Regions from separate parts of the Lysinibacillus sp. FSL H8-0500 genome, predicted to be linked through region 2. Evidence: riboswitches for the same ligand, from Rfam matches in the RefSeq annotation. Region 2 holds a riboswitch; the other holds the start of a gene.
What was found. Region 2 has a riboswitch for cobalamin ahead of metE (5-methyltetrahydropteroyltriglutamate--homocysteine S-methyltransferase). Riboswitches for the same ligand answer to the same signal wherever they lie in the genome.
Positions count from the first base shown of each region.

Region 1: another riboswitch for cobalamin. It lies ahead of MHB44_RS10300 (ribonucleoside-diphosphate reductase subunit alpha); the one in region 2 lies ahead of metE (5-methyltetrahydropteroyltriglutamate--homocysteine S-methyltransferase).

Region 1 is NZ_CP150292.1:2,157,442-2,163,356, reverse strand. Features, by position in the region: gene MHB44_RS10305 (ribonucleotide-diphosphate reductase subunit beta) at 1-30, opposite strand, end outside; gene MHB44_RS10300 (ribonucleoside-diphosphate reductase subunit alpha) at 43-2,256, opposite strand; cobalamin riboswitch at 2,413-2,601, opposite strand; gene MHB44_RS10295 (hypothetical protein) at 2,712-3,395, opposite strand; gene MHB44_RS10290 (ECF transporter S component) at 3,392-3,889, opposite strand; gene MHB44_RS10285 (bifunctional adenosylcobinamide kinase/adenosylcobinamide-phosphate guanylyltransferase) at 3,907-4,299, opposite strand; gene MHB44_RS10280 (histidine phosphatase family protein) at 4,251-4,847, opposite strand; gene cobS (adenosylcobinamide-GDP ribazoletransferase) at 4,820-5,596, opposite strand; gene MHB44_RS10270 (bifunctional adenosylcobinamide kinase/adenosylcobinamide-phosphate guanylyltransferase) at 5,619-5,915, opposite strand, start outside.
Region 2 is NZ_CP150292.1:2,342,967-2,348,881, forward strand. Features, by position in the region: gene metE (5-methyltetrahydropteroyltriglutamate--homocysteine S-methyltransferase) at 1-1,784, opposite strand, end outside; cobalamin riboswitch at 1,955-2,135, opposite strand; gene MHB44_RS11185 (bile acid:sodium symporter) at 3,326-4,282, shown strand; gene MHB44_RS11190 (hypothetical protein) at 5,119-5,502, shown strand.

The sequences.
Region 1 (5,915 bases), 190 kb from region 2:
CATAATTTGTCGTTTCGTAATCGTTGTCATCATTTATTCCTCCTAGCTTGCACAAGACTCACATTCTAATAATTCTACAGATGTGGAACGTACATAATAGGTTGTTTTTACACCACTTGCCCAAGCATTCATATGCAATGCCAGTAAATCTTTTGCCTTAATGGTATTTTGAACATATAAATTTAGTGAAATGCCTTGGTCGATATGGCGAGCACGGGCTGCATTTTGCTTAATTGTCCAATTTTGATCAATGAAATAAGCAGATTTATAGAACCAAGTCGTTACTGGTGATAAATCAGGTACAGTCACTGGAATTTTGTAGTCCTTCTTCTCCTCTGAGTAGCTCTTTTGGAAAATCGGGTCAATCGTTGCTGTACTGCCTGCTAAAATGGATGTCGATGAATTTGGAGCAATTGCCATCACATAGCCATTGCGCATTCCCTCTTTCTCCACTGCCTCACGTAAAGCATTCCATTTATCACTGTCATAGCCGCGCTTCTCAAAGTAAGCTCCTGTTTGCCAATCAGAGCCCTTAAACAATGGATACGCTCCTTTTTCACTTGCTAAGGCATTTGAGGCACGAATCGTTAAATAGGCAATTTCCTCATAGAGCTTGTCCGCGTATTCTACGGCTTCCTCAGACTCCCATTGAATTTCCTTCAACGCTAATAAATGATGCCAGCCAAATGTGCCAAGTCCGATGCCACGGTAGCGTAAATTGGTGCGCTCTGCCTGTTTTACAGGAATCGTATTTAACGCAATGACGTTATCAAGCATACGTACTTGAATCGGAATTAAACGCTCTAATACACCCGCAGGTACAGCTTTGCCTAAATTAACAGACGATAGATTACATACAACAAAATCGCCAGGCTTGCGACGAGTCACAATTACATCGTCCTCAAGTGTAATTGATTCAAATTCAGTAGGTGACATATTTTGGAATATTTCAGTACACAGATTTGAGCTGTAAATCATCCCTTTATGCTGATTTGGATTCATGCGGTTCACTTCATCACGGTAAAACATAAAGGGCACGCCCGTTTCTAGCTGTGAGCGCATAATTCGCTTCATAATATCAATGGCCGGTACGACTTCACGGCTTAATAATGGGTTTGCCACACATGCGGCATAGTTCGTGCGGAAGGAGCCATTGCCCTTTGTTTCATCATAGGAATCCTCTAAGGAGAAGCCCATCACCTCACGTACTTCATGTGGATCAAATAAATGCCAATCTCCACGAGCCTCCACTGCTTCCATAAAAATATCTGGTATGCATAGCCCTGTAAAAATATCATGGGCACGTAGACGCTCATCTCCATTGTTTAGGCGTAAATCTAAAAACGTAAAAACATCCTTATGCCAAACATCTAAATAAACAGCGATGGCTCCTTGACGTTGTCCAAGCTGGTCAACCGAAACGGCTGTATTATTCAGCTGCTTAATCCACGGTAGCACGCCACTGGATGCGCCCTTAAAGCCTTTAATGGAGGAGCCACGGCTGCGAATTTTGCCCATATAAACGCCGATACCACCGCCATATTTTGATAATGTCGCCACATCGGTATTTGTATCATAAATGCTTTGTAAACTATCATCGACTGTATCGATAAAGCAGCTAGAAAGCTGACCATGTGTTTTCCCGGCATTGGATAATGTTGGTGTCGCTACTGTCATATATAAATTACTCATCGCCCAATAGGCTTCTCGAACTTTTTCAAGACGATTTTCTGTTTCATCCTGCATTAATGTCATGGCGATGACCATCCAGCGCTCCTGAGGAAGCTCTACAGGTGTTTTTGTATAATCACGCACAACATAACGATCCATTAACGTCTTTAAGCCAATATAAGTAAATAGCTCATCACGGCTAGGCTCTAAATAACTTGCTAATTGCTGAAGCTCTTGCTCACTATATTTTGTTGTTAAGCTTTCGTGATACAAGCCAGCCTCTGTATAACGTGCTAATTGCGCGGGAAATACTTGGTAAACTTCCTTTGGTGAAACCCCACGGCACACCGCAAATTGATCGTATAGTTTTGCTAAATAAATGCGTGCAGCCACAAATGTCCAGTAGGGCTCCTCCTCATCAATCAGGCTAAGCGCTTGTAAAATCATTGCATCTGCCCATGCTTCAAATGTGGCATTGTCATTTTTGCGTAGCCAACGATCTGATAATCTGACAAAGCTTTCAAGTTCAGCCTCCGTGTAACTATTTTTTAACTTCGCCATTTGCTGTTCAATTTGCACTGTCATCTATTCTCTCCCTTTCTCCCCACAACATAAAAAAGCGATCCTGCAACATCCATCGGTTGCGGGATCGCTGTAAAATCGAAAATGGAAATGAAGGACATGCACACAAAGAAGTGAACAAATCTCTCGCCTCCACTTCTCAATCCCCGAAGAATGTGTTGCTGTCTTGAACAATATGGCAGGTCTCCTGGCTTATGCTTCCTCCAAATAATCACCTTCCCATTAAAAAACAGTGGCTTTTCGATTATTTGTCAGCACGTACAGTTGCGGGGACAGCTTCGGCTTGCAAGCATACTTGCTCCGAATTCCCTTTTAAACCATCTTGGTACCGCTTGTCCAACATACTATATATTGTGTTTTGATTCCTAAACAAATCTAACATATTGTGTTTCGTGTTGCAATAGGTGTTTCGTCCCTTGCCATTTTCAACACAGCTTATCTGCTCGAAACAAGCCCTATTACAGTGTAGTTTTGCGTAATTTTTCAAAATTTCTTAGGAAAAATTTTTCTGCCTGCTGCTCTTTTTCAGGATCAATGCCAAGCATAATGACTGTACAGGGCCCGGCTGATTTGGTTATATCAAGAGAGCATTCAGGCTGCTGTTCTCTAAAAAGACGAACCAATTCTCCCTGTAGCCCCTTTGACCCGACTGGCCATACTTGCTGCACAATTTCTGCCTGCCATGCCTGAAAAATAGGTTGAAGCTGTGCAACATCTTCAGGCTGAGCTACTACCTCTGTGCCAACAAGCGGCAAGCCATAAGTGTACCAGCTAAGCTTTTCACGGTCAAACGCTGCACGCTGTTGTGGCTCGCCAAGCATTGTAATCGCTAAGCCTGATTGTCTCGTTGGCATATTGGATTCTGTGCTCCCCGCAACGGCAGGACACGCAAGACCGATTTCCTTAAAGACCTGTTGTATCCCTGCAATATACCGCGCCCATGCGGCATCCCCTGAAAAATTCGCCAGCAAAATTTGCGTAGGAATGGCTTGTGCGGCAAGCTGCTCTAAAAAGGTGACACGTGCTGTCATATAGGCTGTAAGCTCATCCGATGCTGCTACGCTATCTTGCGGCTTTTGCCCAATGGCTGCCGCATTATCCATCGTGGCAATCAAGCTCCCTACCTTTATCGCATTTCTCATGATACGCTACCTTCCTTGCGTACAAAAACTTTTCTTAACACAGGCATCCCGATTGCCACAATGACTAAATTGAGCGCTGTTGCTGTACAAATACTTATTAATGCGCCCCAGAAAAATGCTGGGCTAATAAGAAAATAAAAAGGCACGGGCGCAATAATGCCGTTTAGCACAAAAGCAATAGGCCATTTCCAAATATGCATATCTTTTTTATGCATAACGCCAAAAACCCATACAACAATAAACATTTCAACAGCAATGATCAAATGCAGTGGTCCAAATGGAAAGCCCGCTGTGAGTGCTGTAATAAAATGACCAAGCATTCCTGCCGTCCCTGCCAATACAGGTGGTAAAAATACAACACCTAAAAAGGCAGGTGCTGAGTCAAGTGCAGCCGTTGACACAAATGGGATTGGTACTTTAATCATCGCACCTACTGCACAAATAGCTGCTACCATCGCTGTCAATATCCATGTCATCAATTTTTGTCGCTTCATTCCATTTCTCCTCTTCCTTACTTGATTTGCTCACCAATGCCATACCAGATGCGGACAATCTGCTCTGCCTCTGCAAATAAAGCTTGGTATAAACGTCCACAAGTATCGCGCAGTAGCCGGGCCTGCTTGTCCATTGGTACAACGCCACGTCCCATATCAGTCACAATAACTGCTAATGTACACTGCTGTGCCAATATCTGGAGCCTTGTTACGATCGTTTGAATCACCCTATCATCTTCCTCAAGCTGTTGCGCCAGTAGCCATGTTTCCAAATTTTTGATAACGAGCACATCACAAGCTGGCACATTTTTGGGGATTTCCCCCTCTATAAGGACCACCTGTTGCGGCTGATAAAAGCGCATTACATAGTCGGTTTTGCCATTATAGGCTCCCCCAATAAAGATATGCATCTTGCTCCCTCCTCCCAAGCCTTACGGGTAAACGTTAAGGTAAATTGCTGGTCATGTGGTACATGATACGACCAAAAAGGTTGTTCGGTTGGGGCAAATGCCACAAGTAAGGCACGAATCACACCGCCATGGACAACGAGATAATAGCTAGCTTCATCTTTTGGTAAAGAACGGAAACCATCCACTACACGTGCTATAAATGTCGCAAAACGCTCTCCCTGTGGCGGTGGCGTCTGATCAGGATCTTCTAGCCATGCTTGGTACTGAGGGTTGGTTTGTAAATCCAGATAAGTCTTGCCTTCAAAGGCTCCAAAATTCATCTCACGTAATCTTGCATCTGCACAATAGCTAGCATGTGGAAAATAATAAGACGCCGTTGTTTGACAGCGCAGTAAATCACTACCATACACTTGTTGAACGGTAGCATCAATCGCAGTAAGCGCCATTGGATTAGCCAATGGTGCATCCGTCCAGCCAAGATAGCGTTTTTCTATATTAGCAGTTGTTGGTGCATGTCTGATTAAGCGCACAGTAACAATGTCACCCATAGTACAACCTCCATTCCTTCAATTGAAGCGCCCAGTAAATCCCCTGATACACCGCCAAAGTTACGCATTGTAAACTGTCGAAATAGCACAAGCGCTATCCCTAAAACAATGACAAGGATAATTGGTAGCATCGAAAACTGGGTCACAGCAAGCACAATCACCAGCCCCAAGACAAATGATAGTAGCATTCCAATGTTTAATCGAGCTACATAAATATGTGTCCGAAAATAATAAGCAAGGCCTTTTTCCTTGGCACATTTTAGCGAAATAAAATAAAAGCTCATTCCCACTCGTGTTAAAAAAGGCACAATTATGACCATCCATAAGGCAAATTTTTGTTGGACAAACAGCTCATACAGAATGACAAATTTCCCCATCAATAAAAATAATACAGACAGCACTCCAAATGCGCCAACACGTGGGTCATCTAAAATTTCTAGTCGTTTCTCACGGTCCCGATAAGAAAAATAGGCATCCCCCATATCAATAAAGCCATCTAAATGTAAGCCACCCGTCCATAAGGCAAATAGCCCCAGCACAATAAATGCCAGCATGACCTCACTGCTTGCCGTCCACTGTGTCACGCTATAGAGGATTGCTGCTACAATTGTCCCCATCAATGCCCCTATCCATGGTAGGCACACAAACATTCCTGTAATCGTTGTTCTTGTTAATGGCAGTTCTTTATGTATAGGCAACACCGTAAAAAATTGAAATGCTAGTAGTAGGCTATGCCAAATAGTTTTCATTGTCCTGCCTTCTTTCTTTCTATTATTTCCATTTTTTAACGATACCATAATAAATTTCATAGGCTTCTTGAGCAATCGCTACAAACCATTGGTGGAATTGACCTAATGTCTGTCGATAAAGCTCCACCTCATAGCTTGCATAGGGGGGCTCATCAAACAGCTCATTGGACACCACCAGCAAGGTGACACCCCTTTTTAGCAGTGCCTCAATAGCCTGCTTCACACGCGCGAGTTTATGATTTACACAACCAGGCTGTACAAGACATGGTGTGCCACTCTCAAAACCTTCATAAAAAGCATTTGTCAGCCAAGTTGTGAC
Region 2 (5,915 bases):
TTTTCTAGTGCTTCCACCTCTTTGCGAAGTGCTAATGCAATTTGATAAGCAACATCTTTACGGGACAAATCATCGCGCACAAAGGACCAATTTAATATCGTTACTGGCCCTGTCAGCATGCCTTTTACAAATCGCTTTGTTAGGCTTTGAGTATAGGCTGATTCCTTTACAGTAATTGGTGAAGCCCACGCAACATCTCCATAGATGATCGGAGGCTTTACACAGCGTGATCCATATGACACGACCCATGCTTTCTCTGTAAAGGCAAAGCCAGTCAGCTTTTCACCGAAATATTCGACCATGTCTGTGCGCTCAAATTCACCATGAACAAGTACATCGATATCTAGTTCCTCTTGTATTGTTACCCAGCGTTTTGTTTCCTGCTCTATAAATGCTTCATAGTCATCATTCGATAATTGTTTCTTTCGCCAAGCATTACGATTTCTTTTCACCTCATCAGATTGTGGAAAGCTACCGATTGTCGTTGTTGGGAACAGCGGTAATGCTAAGGCTTGTTGTTGAATCGCTTGGCGCTGCGTAAAATCACTGTGTCGTTCAAAATCTTGCGTTGTCACAGTTTGAACAGCTTGCTGTATCAACTTGTTTTGGCGGATTGGATGATTTTTTAGACCTTCAATCGCCTTCATACTTTCTGAAAAATTATGTTGTAAGGTACCATCTTTATCTCGTCTACATTTAGTTAGCCCTGTAATTTCAACGATTTTTTCATCCGCGAAGGCTAGCGCCTGCTTTAAAACAGGCTCAAGTTTATTTTCAAGAGAGGTTGTGATAGGTACATGCTGTAGGTTACTGGATGGTTGAATCCATAGTTCTGCCGCATGACTTAGCTGTTCAATGGCTTGAATCGTTGCGTTGACCTCTGCAAGGTTTGAACGCCAAATATCACGGCCATTTACAACCCCAATTGCCAATACTTTATCCTGCGGGAAACCAAATTGACGAAGTGACGCCATATTTCCTTTATAGCCATGAACAAAGTCTAGGCCAAATCCTTGAACAGGCAGCGTAATCAATGTTTCATAGGCACATAATGCTTCAAAATAAGTCTGTAGCACGATCTTAGCCTCTGGAACGGCAACAGCTAACTGCTCGTAAATTTCTTGCACTAGCTTTATCTCTGCTGGATCAAGAGTTGTAACAAGGGATGGCTCTTCTAGTTGAATCCAAGTGGCACCTGCATCCACTAACTCTTTTAATACCTGCATATAGAGCGGTATTAAGGCTAATAAGTATTCAACCTGTGTTAATTTGTTGTAGCCTTTCGTTAGCTTGCAAAATGTATAGGGACCAATTAATGTCGGTTTCGCAATGATTCCGAATGCTTCCTTCGCCTCTAAAAAGTCGGCTAATACTTTATTTTCTGTTAGCTGCAAGGTTTGTCCCTCATACTCTGGAACAATATAGTGATAATTGGTATTAAACCATTTTGTCATTTCACTAGCTACGGCTGTTTTGTTCCCTCTTGCTACACTATAGTAGGTATGTAAATCGACTTTACCACCTTGCCAGTTAAAGCGTTTTGGTACTAGACCAAACATCAAAGCCGTATCTAACATTCTATCGTAATACGTAAAGTCGCCAACCGTCACCATATCGATACCAAGGTGTAGCTGCTTGTCTATTCTCGATAAACGGATCTTCTTTAATTTTTCCTCAAAGTCTTCTTCAGAAATTTCATTACGCCAAAATGCCTCTAATGCTTTTTTCCATTCGCGATCTTCCCCTATATATGGGTAGCCGATGAGTGTGCTTGTATAGGTCATGTTTTAATCTCCTTTTTTAAAAAAATAAAAAGCCATTCTCCTATTTGGAAAATGGCTGCATGTTAAAATTATTAATGCTAAAACAATACGAAAAGTATCTCCTTTCGCATAAACATTATCGCACGGTGCCTATCTGGTCACTTTTCACCACCTATTTCCTCGTAGGTATTTGGTGTGTACTAGAAATTGGCAGGTCTCCTGGCTTTTCATCAACACGCCTCACAGCCTTCCCAGTTTCCCCAGTGGCATTTGTGATTTGCTCCGAATTACAGTTGCGGGACAGCGTCGGATTTGCACCGACTTCCCTTTTAAGCCAAACTCTCGTTTGGCACCAAGTCTTACACATTATTCAATTATGTTCCTACTATAACATACATTTCAGAATAGTGTAATTATTTTATACTATTTATTTTGCTAAATGTTCTAAACTAATTGGATTACTAATTTTAATAATAAAACTTTCATGAGTTTTTTACTCCCAACCCTAGCATGAAAATGTGGTGTTCTTGCCAAGAATGTTAGCAACTACAAATAGGATGTAAGACATGGTTTTTTATGATGGCTTAGACCTTGGAAATAAAACTGTTTAAGTGAATTTTGTTGGTAGTTCCTATGCATGTAGAGGATAACTACGGACAGAAAAATGCCTATCTTCAAATTCACTCACTGTTTGTGATTTTAACAGAATGGTGTGAGATCAATGGAAGTCTTTAGGAAGAATATTTTCAGGAAACCGAGACATTCCCTATCCCTACAAAGGATTTATTTCGTCTGTTAAAGTGATTATAAGACTATTGTGTAACCCATGTTGTGATGAAAAGTACAAGCGTCTACTGGAAGCCTGAGTTTTATCCCCCTGGTAATCATGAGAGTGTGGGAAAAAGAAAATGTATGCTTCCCGTTAAGGGAAATCCACATCTTAAATCAGCCATGAGGCAACCTGGGCTGTTTCAAGAGGTCGAAATCGTTGGTATTGGCCACTTGCAGCACGTAGGAGCAAGAAAAAAGCACTCGTTGCGATTTCGCATCGAATGCTTCGAATTATTTACTCCATGTTACTGCCCTATAAAGAACCACAAGTGATATAGCGTAGCCAAAGACCAAGAATTTTAAACCAAGATACTTTCTCCGCAGGTACCTTTGCTTTCTCATTGTCTTTTTCACTGTGTATAGAATAACCTAGTTCCAATAATAATATTCAAATGACAAAGGCATTCTTTATTTTCACAGAAAAAAACTGTTAAGGTCATTTATTAGTATGTGAGGAACCGATATTGGTCGAAGTTTTGAGGAATTGTTTATGCAAAATGAACAAAGGCTAAAAATTATAAAAGATAGCCCTGTGTATAGATACATTGAAATAACTAAACGCAATTAAATATGCAAAAGTTATCTTGTGAAAAATGGAGGGTTTTAAGGATTTACATTCCCTACTTTTAACCAACATAATATGGTAGAGTATAAAAGAATTTAAAATACACAATGCCTCTTTCAACTTTTCTAAAAGTCGATGGTGTCAATAAAATAGGAGTTATCTAGTAATGATGTCAAGAGAAAAATTAGAAAACAATCAAGTTTTTCTGTATGTAATTGTTTTGTTAATAGCAGCAAGTGTAGGGTTATTAGCACCCCGTATCGGTATGCAACTTGACGTTACCATTTCATTTGTTATTGCTATTTTAATGTATAGCATGTTTTCGCAAATCCCATTTACATCTTTAAAAGAATCGTTTTCTAATCGTCGTTTTATTTGGGCTCTGCTAACTGTCAACTATATGGCTGTACCTATCGTTGTATGGCTGCTAGCAAGGCTATTACCGGAACATCCCCCTTTATTGCTTGGTGTTTATTTAGTATTACTGACACCATGCATTGATTATGTGATTGTATTTACGGCACTTGGACGTGGTAATGAAAAGGCCATGCTAATCTCGACACCCATTCTCTTCATTACTCAAATGCTATTATTGCCTTTATATTTATGGTTATTTATAGGGAATGAAGCAGCGAAAATTGTTGAAGTAGCCCCTTTCCTAGAGGCATTTTTCGGGCTTATTGTCATACCATTAGTCATTGCTATTACTCTCCAACTGTTTGCTAAAAGATCACAAGTTGGGAATAAATTAATTCATCTATCTGCATGGCTCCCTGTTCCGTTTATGGCGTTAACGCTTTTTGTTGTAGTCGCATCTCAAATTGGAAAATTATCGACATCATTTGAATGGATCATAAAGGTTATCCCCATATATATCGCCTTTATGATTATGATGCCGTTTATTTCTAAATTCATTGGAAAATCGTTCAAATTGGATATTGAATCAGGTAGAGCATTGATTTTTAGCGGTTCTACTCGTAATTCGCTGGTCGTTCTTCCTCTAGCTCTATCTTTGCCAGACCATATAAATACGTTAGTCGCTGCAATTATTGTTACACAAACAATTGTAGAAATTATAGGGGAAATTATTTATATTCGCGTTGTTCCGAATTTACTTAAATAAGCTAGTCTCGAAATAATTTTTTATCTAATTTGTGGAAAGAACGACTTGCTTAAACACGCTCTTTCCTCTTATTTTATTATTTTCCGATAGAAGACCCCCACTTTAAGGAACGTGAAGGAGATAGTCCTGTGAGTAAGGGGGAGATGAATGTCGATCTAAATTGTCGTACAATTAGAATGTATGTGCTCTAATGAACCTGTACAGTTTGCTCTTTGAAAACTGAAGATAGGAGGTTGTAACAGGAAAGTTCGTCTGTTATGTAAAATCTTCAACGTTCTATCGCTCTGTCTAGCCGAAAAGCGAAAACCAAGCAGTACGCTAGACAGCGGAGTCCAATGTACAATCCTTGCAAGTTTTTCACCGTAGGGCCTACGGGTAGAGCCTGCTACTATAACTAGACGTTGGTCTGGTGTTCGCAGCAGTCCCACACTTCTATAAGTGAGGGTAGTTCAACAGTTTTGTTAGCACTTTTACTTCACCTTTTTTTCCACTAAAAAGCGCCACTTTAAACAGTGATCACCTCAATTTGTATAAACTATCTCCTTTGAATGATAAATTAATAGTACATTTATAAGTATATGAACAAATATAAGGAAGCCTTATTTTTCTCGACTATAAACAGAAACAAGGCATGCCTCTTTCCCTCGTAACTTATACTCAAAATGGTTGATAATTGAATGACTACATCATTTCATATGCTAACAAATGATGTAGCTGTAGCTATTGGACTGACGACTGCTTTAATATAGAAGAAAATGGGTGTTTTTAAGGTTGAAGAAGTGCTTATACGGGGATATATTTAAGTCAACGATTATAGAAGAAGGAGTGAAGAGAAGGTGAAAATAAAAATAATTTTATTTTTGTTTATTTGTTCTGTATGGTTAGTGGCTTGTAGCAGTAATAAAGAAACAACACAACCTATAGAAATTCGAGAATTAATTAATTTTGAAGATGAAAAACCCGACACATTACAGCTAATCTCTGATGCGAAGGATATTAACATTATAGAGGAAACATTTAAAAAAGCTAGAGAATTCGGTGAAGTGGATAACAAAATAGTTCCGCAATATAAGATCAAACTCAACGATGATGAATATTATTTATGGATAGACCATACAGTCACAGGGACAATAGCAAATGTAAATAATAGAAATATATTTTACAATATTCTAGCTACTGACGAATTTAAAGAGGCTATTAAGTATCGAGAACAAAAATAAATTACTTCTATTATGGTGTAGCAACAATCTGTCAGAAAAGACATTTCTCAAAGATGGTTGCTATTTTTAGTGTCTTTCTTAAAATCTATTAATCTCCAAGACTTCACCCAAAAGATGCCTTCATCCCGTTTCCTTATATTATATTAATAGTTTTCGATACAGTTTTGTCAGTTTAGCGATAAATATTTGTTAACAAAGAGAGTGCCCTATAACTTTATCCAAGTACTGTTCCCTGCTTGACCTCTGCCCTGCCAGAAGTGTAATGTCCTTAACATTTTTTCAGAGGTGAGTTAACCATTCTCCTCCCCATCTTCCTAATTGCCTGAGCAGCCTTGTTTTTCCTAACTTCCTATAGTAAAACAAAAAAATGGTCAACCAGAAATATTTCTGATTGACCTTACCCTATCTTTAGC